3 regions of the Rhodococcus sp. AC861 genome follow, and region 1 is predicted to be linked to each of the others. Evidence: predicted binding sites of a transcription regulator. Region 1 holds the regulator's gene; each other region holds the start of a gene.
The links. Region 1 encodes LexA, which represses DNA repair genes until DNA is damaged. Its sites were predicted from a motif close to CGAACANNTGTTCG; they were not measured.
Positions count from the first base shown of each region.

Region 2: a site for LexA is predicted at 2,092-2,105, ahead of AC0IX4_RS17845 (error-prone DNA polymerase). Genes of this name have one in related genera too.
Region 3: a site for LexA is predicted at 2,485-2,498, ahead of cofD (2-phospho-L-lactate transferase). Genes of this name have one in related genera too.

Region 1 is NZ_CEEDMW010000003.1:399,751-405,950, reverse strand. Features, by position in the region: gene hrpA (ATP-dependent RNA helicase HrpA) at 1-1,800, shown strand, start outside; gene nrdR (transcriptional regulator NrdR) at 1,797-2,279, opposite strand; gene AC0IX4_RS11430 (hypothetical protein) at 2,390-2,902, opposite strand; gene lexA (transcriptional repressor LexA) at 3,084-3,863, shown strand; gene AC0IX4_RS11420 (acyl-CoA dehydrogenase family protein) at 3,925-5,067, opposite strand; gene AC0IX4_RS11415 (IMPACT family protein) at 5,231-5,854, opposite strand; gene AC0IX4_RS11410 (hypothetical protein) at 5,864-6,200, opposite strand, start outside.
Region 2 is NZ_CEEDMW010000005.1:348,015-354,214, reverse strand. Features, by position in the region: gene surE (5'/3'-nucleotidase SurE) at 1-366, opposite strand, end outside; gene AC0IX4_RS17855 (1-phosphofructokinase family hexose kinase) at 392-1,354, opposite strand; gene AC0IX4_RS17850 (hypothetical protein) at 1,401-1,925, opposite strand; gene AC0IX4_RS17845 (error-prone DNA polymerase) at 2,124-5,435, shown strand; gene AC0IX4_RS17840 (tRNA (cytidine(34)-2'-O)-methyltransferase) at 5,458-5,922, opposite strand; gene AC0IX4_RS17835 (bifunctional methylenetetrahydrofolate dehydrogenase/methenyltetrahydrofolate cyclohydrolase) at 5,977-6,200, shown strand, end outside.
Region 3 is NZ_CEEDMW010000005.1:190,053-196,252, reverse strand. Features, by position in the region: gene AC0IX4_RS17160 (coenzyme F420-0:L-glutamate ligase) at 1-1,293, opposite strand, end outside; gene cofD (2-phospho-L-lactate transferase) at 1,290-2,246, opposite strand; gene AC0IX4_RS17150 (WhiB family transcriptional regulator) at 2,789-3,061, shown strand; gene AC0IX4_RS17145 (metallopeptidase family protein) at 3,071-3,493, opposite strand; gene AC0IX4_RS17140 (DUF3499 domain-containing protein) at 3,667-4,074, shown strand; gene AC0IX4_RS17135 (phosphomannomutase/phosphoglucomutase) at 4,197-5,567, shown strand; gene AC0IX4_RS17130 (tobH protein) at 5,623-6,200, shown strand, end outside.

The DNA of each region.
Region 1 (6,200 bases):
TACTCGGAGCCGCACTGGTCGACGAAGCGCGAAGTCGCGATGGCCTACGAGCGCGTCACGCTGTACGGGATTCCGCTCGCGGCTCGCCGCCCGGTCACGTTCAGCTCGATCGATCCCGAGATCTCGCGGGATCTGTTCATCCGGCACGCCCTCGTGCAGGGCGAGTGGCGCACGCACCACCGCTTCTTCCACGCGAATCAGGAGATGCGCAGCGACGCAGAGGAACTGGAGTCGCGTGCTCGTCGCCGCGACATCGTCGTCGACGACGACACGCTGTTCGCGTTCTACGACGAGAGGATCCCGGCCACCGTCGTCTCGGCACGTCACTTCGACCGGTGGTGGAAGAAGACGTCGAGGACGACACCAGCTCTGCTCGACTTCGATCGGACGACCGTCGTCAACCCGGCGGCGGCTGCCGTCCTGGGCGGCGACTACCCGGACGCGTGGCGCCAGGGTGAGTTGCAGTTCCCGCTCACGTATCAGTTCGAACCCGGACGTGAGGACGACGGCGTCACCATCACCATTCCGATCGCTCTGTTGCCGCAGGTAGCGGACGTCGGATTCGACTGGCTCGTTCCCGGCATGCGCGTGGAACTCGTCACCGCCCTGATCAAGACACTCCCGAAAGAGCTGCGGCGCAACGTCGTTCCCGCTCCGGATCATGCGGCGGCGGCAGTCGCGGCGATGCGTCCCCGCACGGAGCCGTTGCTGGCTGCGCTCTCGCGTGAGCTCACCCGCATGGGCGCCGTACCGATCCGGCCGGCCGACTTCGATCCGTCCGCTCTGCCGCGACACCTGAAGATGACGTTCGTCGCCGTGGACGACTCGGGCACCCGTCTGGGCAAGGACACATCCCTGACCGCCCTGCGCGCGCGGCTGGGTTCTGCTGCCGCCGCCGCGGTAGGAGCGGCGGCGAAGGATTCCGAGCGAGCCCCCGCGACCCGGTGGACCTCCGAGACCATCGGCACACTCGAACCCACCGTGACACGGACTGTCAATGCGCAGACGGTCACCGGGTACCCGGCGTTGGTCGCGGAGAAGGGTGGCGTCGCGGTGCGGGTCCTCGGATCGGCGGCCGAACAGCGCGCGGCAATGCGGAACGGCACCCGCCGACTGCTTCTCGACGCGATCCCGGTGGCGGGCAAGAACCTCCTGACCGGCCGCTCCCCCGCGCAGCGACTGGCCCTCGGCCAGAATCCCCATGGCAGCATCGAGGCGTTCATCGACGACTGCCGCACACTCGCGGCGGACGAACTGATGATGAAGCACGGCGGACCGGTATCGAGCCCTGATGCATTCGCGGCGCTGGAGAAAGCGGTCCGGGGCGAACTGGCCGGACGAACCGCGGCGGTTCTCCGCCTCGCCGAGCCGAGCCTGGCTGCGGCTGCGCAGGTCCGACTCGCACTCGACGGAGCTCGAGGAGACGCAGCCGACGATGTCCGTCAGCAGCTGGAAGGTCTGATCTTTCCGGGGTTCGTCTTCGAGACGGGCGAGTCCCATCTGCCGCATCTTCCCCGCTACCTCCAGGGTGCGGAACGCCGACTGAGAGCTCTTCCGTCGAGCGCCACTCGGGACGCCGCGGGTATGGATGCCCTCGATCGTGTCTACGCCGACTACGACGCGCTCCTGGGTGCCGTGTCGGACTCCGTCGCCCGTAGCGATGCGGTGCGCGATATCGCGTGGATGATCGAGGAACTGCGAGTCAATCTGTTCGCTCAGACTCTGGGAACCGCGTACCCGGTGAGTGAGAAGCGTGTCCGCAAGACCATCGCGGACGTTCGGCGCGCGGCCGGACGCTAGGTTGCGGGCTCGGCTTCGGGGACGTCCAGACCGGCACGGTGCCGACGGAGATCGTCGATCTCTCGCTCGAAGTCGTCTGCACTGCTGAACGAGCGGTAGACCGACGCGAAGCGCAGGTACGCCACCTCGTCGAGGTCTCTCAGCGGGCCGAGGATGGCGAGCCCTACCTCGTTGCTGGGGATTTCCGCGGACCCTGACGCGCGCACGGTGTCCTCGACCTGCTGGGCCAGGAGCACCAACGCGTCGTTGTCCACCTGGCGACCCTGGCAGGCACGACGGACACCCTTGATGACCTTGTCGCGACTGAACGGCTCACTGACGCCGCTGCGCTTGACCACGGACAGCACAGCGGTCTCGACCGTCGTGAAGCGTCGACCGCATTCGGGGCAGGATCGGCGCCGCCGGATCGCCTGGCCTTCTTCCGCTTCGCGCGAATCGACGACGCGCGAGTCGGGGTGGCGGCAGAACGGGCAGTGCATGGGTAAGCGACCCCTCGGTAGCACGGACAACTCGGACGCCGTGTCGGCATCCGACCTGTCGAGGATACCGCCAGGAGCAGACCGCGAAGTCGCCGCGTACCCCAGCGTCGTCACCGTCCGGTGACGACGCCCGCGTCGATCTGCTGGGAGACGGACGGCTGCGTCGGCGCGTCTGCCGATCGCATGTTGGCGAGCCCCACGAGCCCCAGAGCGGACACCGCTGTGATCAGCGCCACAGCAACCATCGACGCGAATCCGTGCGACCGACGGGTGCGGTGTTCGACCTGCGACACGCCCGGCGAACGACGCCGGTAGTCCGTCGCGCCCGCGTCGGGACGGCTCGAATCCCGCGGAGCGGTCCGGCGACGAACCGGTGTGCGGCCACGGGTCTGCGTCGACGCCCCGTGCGTTCGGGCGGGCACCTGGCCCCAGTAGGACTCGTCGTCGCAGGTCCAGCGGTCGGAGACGGGAGAATCGAGATCGATGGACCGTGCGGTGTCGATGGTCAGAACGTCACTACGAGTCACTGCAACCACTCCTCGTGGATAGCCGGTGGCCTCCGCGACGCTCTCCCACCGAAGTGTTCGAACGTCGCACTCGACCACGCGTTCGAATGAACGCATGTTCGATGTATAGCAGGGCCCACCGACAAAGTGCATCGAACACGCGACACGAATCGAACAGGTGTTTGATCCGAAGGGTGTTTCGGTTTAGGTTCGACACACGCACCACGGACGTGACACCAGCATCATCTGCACCACGGAGCTGGTTGTTCCACCCGCATCCACCGATGGAGGTATCTCGATGAAGGACGACAGCTCATCCGGCTCGGCTGGAGGGCGCACGACCGCTGGCGGTTCCGCCACCACGGCCGACACCGACTCGGGTCTCACCGAACGTCAGCGGCGCGTTCTCGAGGTGATCCGTGCGTCCGTCACCGAGCGCGGGTATCCGCCCAGCATCCGCGAGATCGGCGATGCCGTCGGCCTGACGTCCACGTCGTCGGTCGCCCATCAGCTCCGCACTCTCGAGCGTAAGGGCTTCCTCCGTCGCGATCCCAACCGTCCCCGTGCAGTCGACGTGCGACTGCCCGGCGAGAACGGGCGGCCCGAGACTGCACCTGCCGTCGCGCAGGACGACATGGTCGCGTCGGACACCACCAACCACCTCGACACGTCCACGTCGAACGGTGACGACGACCGTCTACCCGTGCCGACGTTCGTTCCCGTCCTCGGCCGGATCGCCGCCGGCGGTCCGATCCTTGCCGAGCAGGCCGTGGAAGACGTCTTCCCGTTGCCACGTGAGCTCGTCGGGTCCGGCTCTCTGTTCCTGCTGCGCGTCGTCGGCGAGTCGATGATCGACGCCGCGATCTGCGACGGCGACTGGGTCGTGGTCCGCCAGCAGAACGTCGCGGACAACGGCGACATCGTTGCCGCCATGATCGACGGCGAAGCCACGGTCAAGACGTTCAAGCGCACCGGCGGCGACGTGTGGCTGCTCCCCCACAACGACCTGTTCGAACCTATTCCCGGTAACGACGCCGTGGTCCTGGGCAAGGTCGTCACGGTGATGCGCAAGCTCTGATCCACGACACACGAAAGCCGGCGCTGGATTTCCAGCGCCGGCTTCGTCGTGTTCGGTGTGGTTACAGATCCAACCCGCGACCGATGATCTCCTTCATGATCTCGGTCGTACCGCCGTAGATCGTCTGGACACGAGAGTCCATGTACGCCTTGGCGATCGGGTATTCCTTCATGTAGCCGTAGCCGCCGTGCAGCTGCAGGCACCGGTCGATGAGCTTGACCTGGTTCTCGGTGGTCCACCACTTGGCCATGGCGGCTTCCTGCACCGACAGCTCGTTCGCGTTGAGCTGCTCGATGTACTTGTCCACCATGATGCGGACGGCAGTCGTCTCGGTCGCGCACTCGGCGAGCACGAAGCGTGTGTTCTGGAACTTGCCGATCGGCTTCCCGAACGCCTTGCGGTCCTTGCAGTACTGGATCGTCATCGCCAGCGCCGACTCCATCGCGGCAGCCGCGACGACGGCGATCGACAGACGCTCCTGAGGCAGGTTCTGCATCAGGTAGATGAAGCCCATGCCCTCCTCGCCGAGCATGTTGGCGGCGGGAATGCGGACGTCGGTGAAGCTGAGCTCCGCGGTGTCCTGCGCCTTCATACCGATCTTGTCGAGGTTGCGGCCGCGCTCGAATCCGGGCATGTCGCGCTCGACGACGAACAGGCTGAAGCCCTGCGCGCCCTTCTCGGGATCGGTGCACGCCACCACGATGATGATGTCGGCATTGATGCCGTTGGTGATGAACGTCTTGGAGCCGTTGAGCACCCAGTCGTCACCGTCACGGACGGCCTTGGTCTTGATGCCCTGCAGGTCGCTACCGGTACCCGGCTCGGTCATCGCGATCGCGGTGATCAGCTCACCGGAGCAGAAGCCGGGCAGCCAGCGCTGCTTCTGCTCGTCGTTCGTCAGCTCGATGAGGTACGGAGCGACGACGTCGTTGTGCAGCGTGAACCCGATGCCGCTGTAGCCACCGGCCGTGGTCTCCTCGGTGACGATGGCGTTGTAGCGGAAGTCCTTGACCCCGCCGCCGCCGAACTCCTCCGGCACGGCCATGCCCAGGAAGCCCTGCTTACCGGCCTCGACCCACACGCCGCGGTCGACGATGTTCTGGGTCTCCCACTCGGCGTGATGCGGCGCGACATGCTGCTCGAGAAATTTCTTGTACGAGCTGCGGAAGAGGTCGTGCTCGGCCTCGAACAACGTGCGCTTCATGGTTCTCCTCGTTAGGCGTACGGCGGATCTCACTCGAGAGTAGAACCCGAGTGCACGCTGGGTCGATGACCAGTGCGAGCACGTTCGGTGACTGCGGTGCCGTCGCCGGGCGGAGTTCGGTGCGGTGAGCCGCGGTATCCGCGGCTCAGCGCACCCTGCGGCCTCAGAACTCGAGCACCCACCGGTGCCCGACGCGCTCGGCGACGACACTTCCGCTGGTCGCCGACGCGAGGACACCGTCGAGCCGGTCACCGTCCCCGATCACCCGCAGGCGCACGTCGGACCCGTAGGCGACGTCGTCGATGACGAATGCGTGCACGCGCAGAACGCCCTCCACCCGACCGGCATCCGCATGGGACAAGGCCATCTCGAGAACGTCGACACGCGCGAGCTCGCCCACCTCCGCACGGTCGAGCGCCGCACTCACCGCACCCGAGTACGCGCGCACCAAGCCACCGGCCCCCAGCTTGACGCCCCCGAACCAGCGGCTGACGACAGCCACCACATCGACGAGATCGCGGCCGGTCAGCACGCCGAGCATGGGAACGCCCGCCGTGCCACCGGGTTCACCGTCGTCCGATGCGCGCTGACGGCGGTGTTCCTGATCTGCGCCGACGACGAAGGCCCAGCAGTGGTGGCCGGCGTCGGGGAACTCTGCGGTCACCGCGGCGACCACCTCGAGCGCCGCGGACTCCGTACGGACGGCGACCACACGGGCAAGGAACCGGCTCCGCTCGATCACCGTCTCGGCGTCGACGGGTCGGGACGAGACGAGGGTGTGCGGCACGAAGGCAGCCTAGATCCGACGGTTGTGGCCGGCCTGCAGGACGAGAGGCGGCAGAATCCAGACGACGAGCGCCGCGGTCACCCACCAGTACCAACCCGGAACGGCATTCAGCGCCAGGGCTCCGACGAACAGAGCAGATCCACTGCAGCCTTGCAGCAGATCGACGTCACGGCGACGCACTGCAGGCCCGCGCAACCAGGAGATGCGCTGGTCACCGCTCTCCCGCACCGTCCGCCTCGTCGACGCAACGCCGAGAACCACGGCAACGATCAGGGCAACAGCCGCAACCGTCGCACGAGCAGCAGTGTTGGGGAGCGCGAGCGTTGAGGCGGCTGCCGAGGCAGAC
Region 2 (6,200 bases), on a different contig from region 1:
GAGCGCCGTCAGAGCGGCGCCGACGGTTCCCGAATGCAGGACGGCCGACCCGGTGTTGGGTCCGTGGTTGATGCCGGACAACACGACATCGGGGCGCGGACCGAAGGCGCCGCGCGTCGCCACGAAGGCGACCATGGCCGGCGACGCCTGCACCGCGTAGGCGTCGACATCGAGATCGGCGACGGCGGCACGCGAGAAGACGAGCTGGTCACGATTCTGCAGCGCCGACAGCGAGGCACTGGCGCCGCTGCGTTCCTCGTGAGGTGCGGCGACCACGACGTTGAGTCCGGCGTCGACGGCCACCCGGGCGAGTACCGCGATGCCGTGGCTGTCGATGCCGTCGTCGTTGGTGATGAGTGCGAGCACGTCGATGTCCTCCTGCGGTGAGTAATCAGGGCCGGAAGGGTCTGACGTCCACCGCGGCGGTGAGAGTCTCGACCAGCCCCAGCTGTCCTGTACCCAATCCCTTGCGGGTCACGTTCGCCGTTCCCGCTGCACCGCCCAGCCGCAGCGCTTCCTCCATCGACTTCCCGCGGGCCAGTGCGGTGGCGATGCCGGCGCTCATCGAGTCGCCGGCGCCGTGGTGATCGGTCTGCTCGAGGCCCGGTGTCACCACTTCGAGGACGACTCCGTCGACCAGCGCGAGCGCCGGATCGGCGGCTCGGGACAGGACGACGGTGTCGGCGCCCTCGTCGTGCAGTGCCCGCATCGCGTCGATCAGGGCATCCGGGTCGTCGGAGTCGGCGCGGCCGTCCTCGATCAGGTCCTCGTGGCTCATCTTCAGCACGGTGAGGCCACCCTGCAGCGCTGCCGTCATCGTGGGGCCGGACAGATCGGCCACGACGGGCTTGCCCAGTGACCGGAAATCCGAGGCGAGTCGACGGTAGAAGTCGGCAGGGACGACGGATTCGGTGTGCGGTCCACCGAGCAGGACGATGTCGGACGACGCGCCGCACTCGAGCGTGATGCCGTACAGGTCGTCGAGAGCGTGCCGTGGCAGGTGCGGGGGATCGACGGTCGCGACCTCGGTGCGCTCACCGTCGCGTCGATCATGGATGTAGGAACCGGACTCGTGGCCGATGTCGATGGCCCGCACGGTGATGCCCTCGCGGTGGATCAGGTCGCGCAGCACTCCACCGCTCTCGCCACCGAACGCGCCCGTGAGCGTCACGTCCATGCCGAGGTTGGTGGCCATGCGGGCGATCCAATGTCCCTGGCCACCGGCGTGGATGTGCAGTTCCTGGTCGCCGTTGGGGGCTGTGTCCACGGTGATGGTCAGCAGCGGGGACGGCGCGAAGACGGTGGCTGTAGGCGCATGGTCGTCGGTGGGCGTCGGAGAAGCGGTGGGGAACATCGCAGCTAATTGCCCGATTAGTCCGGTTCTCAAACCCGGAGAACGGTCAGCTGCCGAAGGCCTCCGCAAGGTCGTCGAGCGACGGGAAAGCCGGTTCCGGTGCTGCCTCCGGCACCGTGATCACCGTCGACGCCTGCTGGACCGTGTACACGGTCCAGGGCAACACCGTGGCCATGTACTCCGCGAAGCCGGGGTAGTCGGACACCCACATCGCCTCGGTCGTGTCGCCGTCGCGGAGCGCGCAGGTGGCCAGCACGACGTACGAGCCGGGAGGCGCGTCGGACACCGTCTGGGTCGACGTGCCGGGTTCGATGTCGCCGCTGTCGTAGAGGGTCTGACCGGGTCCGAGAATGTCCTCCAGGGGCGGCAGAACACCGCCCGGTGCGGGTGCCAACGACGTGGCGCAGCTGAGGGTGCCGTCTGCAGCGGAGGTGATGGTGTCGGTGACGGACGTGCCGTCGACAGCGAACGCGTACGTGACGTCGGTGGGTTCCGCCGCGGCTGCGAGACCGGGAGTGGCGAGGGCCAGAGGGATCACGGCTGCTGCGGCGAGAATGGTGCGGGTGAGCATTCGCACGGCATGTCCTTGTCATCGTCGATGGTCGCTTCCGCGGTAAGTGTGCAACGGAAGCGGACCATTCGGCACCTTTCGTACCGGACGTCCCCGTGAGGGTGCGGTTCCGGGCCGGACCACGGTTTCGTCGACTTGCCGCCGGGGCGGACGTGGTGGTCCAATGGGAACATACGTTCGAACGAATGAGGGTGCGTCATGGGATGGAACGACGGACCGCCCAGCTGGACCGAGATGGAGCGGCTGCTCTCGGGAAAGCCCCGTGTCATCGATCCGCTGGCCGCGGGCGACGGCGGTGACAGTCCGGCCTGGTCGCGGAAGCGGGATCCGTACGAGGGCGCGGTGGTGCGCCCACAGAACACCGTCCCCTACGCCGAGTTGCACGCGCATTCGTCGTTCAGCTTTCTCGACGGAGCTTCCCAGCCGGAGGAGATGGTCGAGGAGGCCGTCCGGCTGGGTCTCGACGCCATCGCGCTGACCGACCACGACGGCATGTACGGCGTCGTGCGCTTCGCCGAAGCGGCGCGCGAGCTGGACATGAAGACGGTGTTCGGCTCCGAGCTCTCCCTGGGGGAAACGGGTTTGCCGACCGAATCACGCACCGGCGCAGCCGATCCGGACGGAACTCATCTTCTGGTTCTCGCTCGCGGGCAGGAAGGCTACCGACGGCTCTCCCGGGAGATCGCCACCGCGCATCTCGCCGGGGGCGAGAAGGGGCGTCCGCGCTACGACATCGATGCGCTTGCCGACGCAGCGGGCGGGCACTGGCAGATCCTGACCGGGTGCCGCAAGGGCAGTGTGCGGCGTGCGCTGGCCGAGAGCGGGCCGGCGGCGGCAGAGCAGGCGCTACGGGAACTCGTCGACAGGTTCGGTCGGGATCGGGTCACGGTGGAGCTGACCCGTCAGGGAATCGCGGAGGACGACGACCGCAACGACGTCCTCGCGGAACTGGCCCAGCGGTTGTCGCTGCCCGTCATCGCCACCACGTCGGCGCACTTCGCGCGGCCCGGCCGTCGGCGACTGGCCATGGCGATGGCGGCGGTGCGCTCGCGCCGCAGTCTCGACGACGCGTCGGGTTGGCTTCCGCCGCTGGGTGGGACGCACCTGCGCTCCGGCGCAGAAATGGCGCAGCTGTTCTCGGCGTATCCCACCGCCGTGTCCCATGCCGCGGCACTGGGGGAGGAGTGCGCATTCGACCTGCACCTCATCGCGCCGCAGCTGCCGCCGTTCGACGTACCGGAGGGCCACACCGAGATCACGTGGCTCCACGAGTTGACGATGCGCGGTGCCGAGCGTCGCTACGGTCGACGCGAGGACGAACCAGCGGCCTACGCCCAGATCGACCGCGAACTCACCGTCATCACCGAACTCGACTTCCCCGGCTACTTCCTGGTGGTCCACGACATCGTCGACTTCTGCAAACGCGCCGACATTCTGTGTCAGGGCCGAGGATCCGCGGCCAACTCGGCGGTCTGCTACGCCATCGGCATCACCAACGTCGACCCCGTGCGCAACGGGTTGCTGTTCGAACGTTTCCTCTCCGTCGAGCGCGACGGCCCACCCGACATCGACGTGGACATCGAGTCCGACCGTCGTGAAGAAGCCATCCAGCACGTCTACGCCAAGTACGGGCGCGGGTACGCGGCGCAGGTGGCCAACGTGATCACCTATCGCGGCAAGTCCTCCGTGCGGGACATGGCCCGAGCGCTGGGTGCATCGCAAGGGCAGCAGGACGCGTGGAGCAAGCAGATCACCCGCTGGTCCGGCGTGCCGGGCCGCGACCTGTCCGCCGAGGCCCGCGAGACCACCATCCCGCTCCCGGTGCTCGAACTCGCCGCGCAGATCGAGAACTTCCCACGGCATCTCGGCATCCACTCCGGCGGCATGGTGATCTGCGATCGGCCGATCGCCGACGTGTGCCCCGTCGAGTGGGCGCGCATGGAGAACCGCACCGTGCTGCAGTGGGACAAGGACGACTGTGCCGCAGTGGGACTCGTGAAGTTCGACATGCTGGGACTCGGTATGCTCTCGGCGCTGCACTACATGATCGACCTGGTGAAGGAGCACAAGGGACTGCACGTCGACCTCGCCGAACTCGACCTCGGCGAGGCCGCGGTCTACGAGATGCTGCAGCGCGCGGATTCGGTCGGCGTCTTCCAGGTGGAGTCACGTGCTCAGATGGCGACGCTCCCGCGACTGAAACCGCGGGAGTTCTACGACCTCGTCGTCGAGGTCGCCCTCATCAGACCCGGACCCATCCAAGGACATTCGGTGCATCCCTACGTCCGTCGACGCAACGGACTCGAGCCCGTGACGTTCGACCACCCGTCGCTCGAACGTGCTCTCGAACGCACACTGGGTGTTCCGCTGTTCCAGGAGCAGTTGATGCAGATGGCCGTCGACGTCGCGGGGTTCTCGGCCACCGAGGCGGACCAACTGCGTCGGGCCATGGGGTCCAAGCGCAGTCCGGAGAAGATGGACCGCATGCGGCAACGCTTCTACGACGGGATGCGCGACCTGCACGGCATCACCGGCGCCAAGGCCGACCGCATCTTCGACAAGCTCTACGCCTTCGCCAATTTCGGCTTCCCCGAGAGTCATTCGCAGAGCTTCGCGTCGCTGGTCTTCTACTCGTCGTGGTTCAAGCTGCATCACCCGGCCGCGTTCTGTGCCGGGCTGCTCCGCGCTCAGCCGATGGGTTTCTACTCGCCGCAATCGTTGGTGGCCGACGCTCGACGGCACGGTGTCCTGGTGCACGGGCCCGACGTGCGTGCCAGTCTCGCCCATGCCACGGTCGAGAACGACGGCACCGAGGTGCGCCTCGGGCTGTCCGACGTGCGGTCCATCGGGACGGCGTTGGCCGAGAAGATCGTGGCGGCGCGGGAGTCCGGCGGGCAGTTCACGTCTCTGCTCGATCTCACCGGACGTGTGGAACTGACCGTCACGCAAGCGGAGTCACTGGCCACCGCCGGTGCGTTGGCCTGCTTCGGCGTCACGCGTCGGGAAGCGCTGTGGGCCGCAGGCGCCGCCGCAGCCGAACGGCCCGACCGACTCCCGGCGCTCGGTGCGTCCACCAGGGCTCCGTCGCTGCCGGGCATGAGCGCGTGGGAGTTGGCCGCCGCGGACATCTGGGCCACCGGAGTCTCTCCCGACAGCTACCCGACCCAGTTCCTGCGCGAGCGGCTCGACGAGATGGACGTCGTCCCCGCCGACGGTTTGATGGCCGTCGCGGACGGTGACCGGGTGCTCGTGGCCGGCGCGGTCACCCACCGCCAACGTCCGGCCACCGCGGCGGGCGTCACGTTCATCAACCTCGAGGACGAGACGGGGATGATCAACGTGGTGTGTTCGGTGGGACTGTGGCAGAAGTACCGCTCGGCGGCGCAGTTGTCACAGGCCCTGTTCATCCGGGGCATCGTGCAGAACGCCGAGGGCGTCGTGACGCTGGTGGCCGACAAGCTCGAGACGCTGGACCTGCGAGTGCTGCTGCGCTCCCGCGACTTCCGCTGATCCACTCGACCGCCCGGGAAGGTCAGACGCTGCCCTCGAAGTCGCACTGACGCCACGCCTCGTAGACGACGACGGATGCGGCGTTGGTGATGTTCATCGAGCGGCGCCCGGCGAGCATCGGAATGCGCAGACGATCGGTGACATGGGGGTCGGCGAGAACCTCCGGTGCCAGACCGGTGGGTTCCGGCCCGAACAGCAGAACGTCCCCGGCCCGGTAGGACACCGACGCGTAGGACGTGGTGGCGTGTGCGGTGAAGGCGAACACACGCTCGGGTGCGAGCGACTCCCACGCGGCCTCGAGATTCGCGTGCACCGTCACCGACGCCAGGTCATGGTAATCCAGACCCGCTCGACGGAGCTTGGGTTCGGACAGGTCGAATCCCAGCGGCTCGACCAGGTGCAGTTCGCACCCGGTACCGGCGACGAGTCGGATCGCGTTGCCGGTGTTCTGGGGGATTCGGGGCTCGTGGAACATCAGACGGAACACCCGTTCAGCCTGCCATGTCCCACCGGCGCCGCGGAGCGTGGGAAACTTGTCGGCGTGACCGCAACGAGACTGGACGGCAAACTCACCCGCGACGAGATCTTCGTCGACCTGACCGCGCGGGTCACCGCACTGCGCGAGCGTGGGATCACCCCCGGCTTGGGGACGGTGCTGGTCGGTGACGATCCGGGCTCCGCTGCCTACGTGCGCGGCAAGCACAACGACTGCGCCAAGGTGGGCATCGCCTCCATCCGGCGCGACCTCCCGGCGGACGTGTCCAG
Region 3 (6,200 bases), on a different contig from region 1:
CCGAGGATGGCCGACGGCGATCGCACCGGCCGGCTGCCACTCGTCGGGCAGTTCCAGCTGCGTCCGCACGACATCCGCGGCGAAGATCGTGGAACCGACCCAGCAACTTCCGAGGCCGCGGGCGGCGAGCGAGACCAGCAGGGCCTGGACCGATGCCCCGGCCGCGACCGTGAACATCGTCGCCTCCGCAGCGCTGCGCTCGGCATCCGGATAGTCGTGCGCGTCCTCGAGGACGACGAACGCGAGAAGTAGTTCCGGGGCATCGCGCAGAAGATCGCCCCGGGCCAGCCGAGCCGCGACGGACTCCGCACTCTTCCCGTCCCGCTCGAGATCCTCGCGCCACCGTGCCGCCATCGCGTCGAGAAGTGCCGTGCGCACCGAGGGCGTTCGCACCGCGACGTACCGCATCGGGTGTGAGTGGTGGGGTGCGGGCGCGCTGAGCGCATCGGTCACGGCCGCATCGACGGTCACGGGATCCACCGGTGCGGAATCGAAGTCGCGAACGGAGCGTCGAGCGGACACCGCGCCGATCGCGCCGCGACGCCACGCCTCCTCGGTACCGAGCCAGAACAGATCGTCCTCGCCGGGGCGGACCAGGTCACGTGCCGACGACCCGTCGTCGACCATGTCGAGTCCTCGGACCACGGCGACGGGAACGGAGCCGAGCTTCCCCTTGACCAGGTCACCGGCAGAGGCGAGTTCGTCGGCGAGAGCGACCTCGGTCACCAGCAGATCGTTGCCCTGGCTGTCGCGGCCGCCGGCGTACTTGTGCAGCACGGGCAGGCCGGCGGATCCGATGGCGTTGTCGGTCTGCCCGTTGCGCCAGGCTCGACCCATGGTGTCCGTGACGACGACGGCGACGCGGACACCGAGGGTGCGCAGGACCCCGTCGCGCAGAGCGCGCGCCGATGCGTCCGGGTCCTCGGGCAGTAGCGCGAGTTCGGAGGTGGCCACGTTGGACCCGTCGATGCCGGAGGCCGCTTGCACGATGCCGAGCTTGTTCTCCGTGATGAGCGTGCGCCCACGCTGTGCCAGGACACGGACGGCCTCCTGCTCGACCAACGTGCGCCTGAGGGCATCTCGTTCCTCGGCGTCCACCGGTGCGGACACGAGGCGTCCCTCGACCTTGGACAGGATCTTGCTGGTGACCACGAGGACGTCGCCGTCCACCAGCCACGGAGCCGCCGTGGTCAGGGCCGCGACGAGATCGTCGCCGGGGCGGAACTCGGGCAGCCCCGGGACGGGAACGATCTCGAGGGAACCGCCGGGTGCGTGATCGCCGGGTGTCGTCACAGAACACCCGCGGCGTCGAGTGCGGCCTCGACCATCTTCGCCGTCACGGACGGTTCCGTCATCAGCAGCGGCACCGCGCGGACGTCGACGCCGGGGACGTCGGCAGTGTCGGTCTCGTGGATCAACCAGGCGTCCAGGATGCCGGCCGCCGACCGTGCGCCGTAGTGCCGACCGATCGCTTCCGCGGTCGTCTCGACACCGATGACGCTGAGGCATTCGTCGGCCATTCCTCGGAGAGGTTTGCCGTCGATGACGGGGGAGAGGCCGACCACCTTGGCGGAGGTCGTGCGCAACGCCGAGCGGATTCCCGGCACGGCCAGAACGGCTCCGATGCTGACCACAGGGTTGGACGGCGCGAGAATCACGACGTCGGCCGTCTCGATGGCTTCGAGCACGCCCTCTGCCGGAGTCGCCTTGTCGGCGCCGACGTACGCGAAACTGTGAGTGGTCACAGCGGCTCGGTGACGGACCCACCATTCCTGGAAATGGACTGCCTTGTCGGTGCCGTCCTCCGGATCGGTGATGACGACGTGTGTCTCACTGCGATCGTCGGTGACCGGGATGAGGCGGACACCCGGCGACCACCGGTCGCATAGTGCTTCGACCACGGCCGACAACGGGTACCCGGTGCGGAGCATGCGAGTACGGATGAGGTGGGTCGCGATGTCGCGGTCGCCCAGTCCGAACCAGTCGGGCTGAGCTCCGTACGCGGCGAGTTCCTCCTTGACACTCCAGGTCTCGTTGCGACGACCCCACCCGCGGTCGGTATCGATGCCGTCGCCGAGGGTGTACATGCAGGTGTCGAGATCCGGTGTGATGCGAAGGCCGTGCATCCACACGTCGTCTCCGACGTTGACCACCGCCGTCACGTCGCCGTCGTCGCCGAGAAATGCCCGTACGCCCTGGAGGAATCGTGCGCCGCCGACGCCGCCCACCACCACAGTCACCTTCATGGTTCTCGAGCCTAGGCTGTGGCGACCGCCGGGGATTTCGCCGGGCGTGGCCTCGCCGGGCCCGGCACGGTGCATCCGACGCGAAACACCGTACGCACGTCGCCTTCCGGGAGAACGGGGAATCGGATGGTATTGCAGAAAGTCCCGTCCGCTTGACCGCGACACACCGCGGCGTGTCTAATCACAGTCATGTCATTACCGGTTCGGACGGCGGAATCGCTTGCAGCGAACCATCGTTCGAACACGTGTTCCCATGGTGACGGCGGGGTCCTCGATCCTCGTTCCGTCCGGGTGTCACGGCGACTCGCTCTTCGATCCGGCTTCACGGTCGATCATCGACACAAATGACCGACAACAACTGCGCTCGAACAGGTGAGGAGGCGGAAGTGATGCCTGAACAACACCAGGACTTCGGTCGTGAGGATTCCGTCGTCGACCGTCTCGAGGTCCACGACCCCGAGAATGCCGACGCCGACTACGAGACCATCGAGCCGATCGAGGGTCCCGACCGCGAGGTCGACCCTCCGCTCACCAGCCTCGGGATGCCCGCTCCCGCACAGCATCTCAGCCTGGTGCTCGACGATGCGGACTCCCTCGAGGAGCAGTGGCAGGAACGCGCACTGTGCGCTCAGACGGATCCGGAGGCGTTCTTCCCCGAGAAGGGCGGCTCCACCCGCGAGGCCAAGCGGATCTGCCTCGGCTGCGAGGTCAAGGACGACTGCCTCGACTACGCACTGGCCCACGACGAGCGCTTCGGCATCTGGGGCGGCCTGTCCGAGCGCGAGCGTCGGCGCCTCAAGCGCGGCATCATCTGAGCCGCTCGCTCAGCTTTCCTCGGGGTCGGGATCCACGACCTCGGGGGTGACGCCGAGGTAGGTCGCTACCTGCTCCACGAGCACGTCGTGTACCAGATCCGTCAGCTCCAGCGACGTATGTGCCCGTCGCTCCAACGGGCGCCGGAACAGAACGATTCTCGCCCGTGTCGTCGCCCCCCGCGTGTCCACTCCCGCGGGGACGAGTCGCGACAGCGGCACCGGTCCTTCGGCCACGACCTCCGGCGGCCAGTTCACCGATTCCGGGTCGACGGCTCGGATCTTCGGCACGTCGTCGACAGCGATGTCGAGTTTCACCAGGCGGTCGTGCCACTTCCGATCGATCTCGGCGAACGCATCGAGTACAGCGGCGTCGAACTTCTCCGCACGCGACTTGCGGGCAGGGACCGACTCGGGGAGAAGGGTTCCGCGCATGCCCCGTCCGCGTCGTGCCGCGGACCGCGACGTCGACGGGCGGCTGGGCCTACCGTTGCGGGACGAGGCTGATCCGGTGGACGTCACGGCGATCATGGTACGGCCGGGCGTGACGGAAGCATCAGTGGCGTGTCGGCGCAACCGACCGATCGCCGGGCGCTAAGGTTCGGTGTGTGAGAGCTGTGCGGGGATGCTGCCGACCGGGATGTAACAGACCGGCCGTTGCGACGTTGACGTACGTCTACTCCGATTCCACGGCCGTCGTCGGCCCCCTCGCCACAGTGGAGGAACCCCACTCGTGGGACCTGTGCGAGGTACACGGAGTGTCCACCACTGCCCCCAAGGGGTGGGAAATGGTGCGCTACGAAGGTGGATTCTCTCCCTCGAGTCCCGACGACGACGATCTGACGGCTCTCGCCGAAGCTGTTCGAGAAGCCGGTTCACGACGGCGTCCGGCCACGCTGCCGACGCGACGCGGAGCGGTTGCCGACTCCGCGCCCGGTTCCGACCTCCCCTCTGCACCGACTGCACGTACCGGTCGCCGAGGGCACCTGCGCGTTCTGCCCGATCCGCAGAACTGACTCTCGCGACGGGTACGGACGACACCTCGCGAGAGAGCCTGTGGCACTAGGCTCCAACGAGGCGACGACAGTTCTGCCGTCGTCCAATCCGTCCGGTACGTCCGAAGTTGCAGGAGTGTGTAGTGGCCAGACCAGCTGACCTGGTTCACAGCGTCATCAAGGCGTACGACGTCCGTGGTGTCGTCGGTGAACAGATCGACGAGGCGTTCGTCTCCGATGTCGGCGCTGCATTCGCGCGACTGATCCGTGAGGAAGGGGTGTCCGGGCGCGTCGTCGTCGGACACGACATGCGTGACTCGTCGCCGACGCTGTCGGCCGCATTCGCTCAGGGTGTCTGCGCACAGGGTCTCGACGTCGTCCTCATCGGTCTGGCCTCCACGGACCAGCTGTACTACGCATCGGGAATCATGGACTGCCCCGGCGCTATGTTCACGGCGAGCCACAACCCCGCGAAGTACAACGGGATCAAGTTCTGCCGCGCCGGCGCGAAGCCGGTCGGACAGGATTCCGGTCTGGCGACCATCTCCGAGGGCGTGGTGCACGGTGTGCCGTCCTACGACGGTGACATCGGATCGGTCACCGAGCAGGACGTCCTCGAGGATTACGCGACCTTCGTGCGCGAACTCGTCGACATCTCCGGAATCCGCTCACTGTCGGTGGCCGTCGATGCGGGCAACGGCATGGGCGGGCACACCGTTCCGGCGGTGTTGACACCGACGCCCGTCACGGTGCATCCCCTCTTCTTCGAGCTGGACGGCACGTTCCCCAACCACGAGGCCAATCCGCTCGAGCCGGCCAACCTCGTCGATCTACAGAAGTTCGTGCGGGAGACCGGCGCCGACATCGGACTCGCCTTCGACGGCGACGCCGACCGATGCTTCGTGGTGGACGAGCGCGGCGAGCCCGTGTCGCCGTCGGCGATCACGGCACTGGTGGCCGAGCGGGAACTCGCGAAGCACCCGGAATCGACGATCATCCACAACCTGATCACCTCACGCTCGGTCCCCGAGCTCGTCGAGCGACTCGGCGGCACCGCGGTGCGGACACGCGTCGGACATTCGTTCATCAAGGCGCTCATGGCCGAGACGGGTGCGGTCTTCGGTGGAGAGCACTCCGCTCACTACTACTTCCGCGACTTCTGGGGTGCCGACTCGGGCATGCTGGCCGCCCTCCACGTCCTCGCCGCGCTGGGTACGCAGGATCGGCCGCTGTCGGAACTGATGAGCAAGTACGAGGTGTATTCGGCGTCGGGAGAGATCAATTCGACCGTCGCGGACGCAGCGGGGCGGACTGCGGCCGTCGTCGAGGCGTTCGCCGACCGCACGGTCGCGGTGGACGAGCTCGACGGTGTGACGATCGATCTGGGAGACGCAGCGTGGTTCAGCCTGCGCTCGTCGAACACGGAACCCCTTCTGCGCCTCAATGTGGAAGCGCGCACCGACGAGGACGTCGACCGTCTGACCACGGAGATCCTGAGCATCGTCCGCGCGTGATGCGGATCGACTGTCATAGTGGTGGGACGGTTCTCGAGAGGCAGGTGAGGTGTCCATGACTGCACCGTCGGTACACGTCGATCTCGACGACGCTGATGCGGTACTGGCCGCCGATTCGCTCGGCGCGCTCCATTCGGCCGCGCTGGCCGGCGCTCAGATCCGCGCCACCGCGGCAGCGGTCGCCGAGGGCGCGCTCGTCCGTCTCGACGGATTGAGGCCACGCAGTGTGGTTCTCGTGGCGGCATCCGGTCCGGCACGCCGCGCGGCGGCCTTGATCATGACGGCCGTCGCCCCCACGGCGGGAGTGCCGGTCGTGCGGGTTCCGGTGACGCCCCCGTGGGTCGGGCCTCTCGACGTGGTCGTCGTCGCGGGTGACGACGCCGGTGACCCGTCCCTGGCAGTCTCCATCGGCGCCGGTGTCCGTCGGCGCGCCGAGGTCGTCGTCGCGGCGCCCGACGAGGGACCGGTCGCCGATGCCGGCGCCGGCCGCGTGATCTCGGTGCCCCCACGGGTGCGGGTGCTCGACCGGAACACCTTCCCTCGCTACGTCGCCGTGATGGCGGCAGTCCTGGCGGCGGTCGATCCGGCGTCGTCGATCGGTGACCTCGATGCTGTCGCCGACGCGGTCGACGC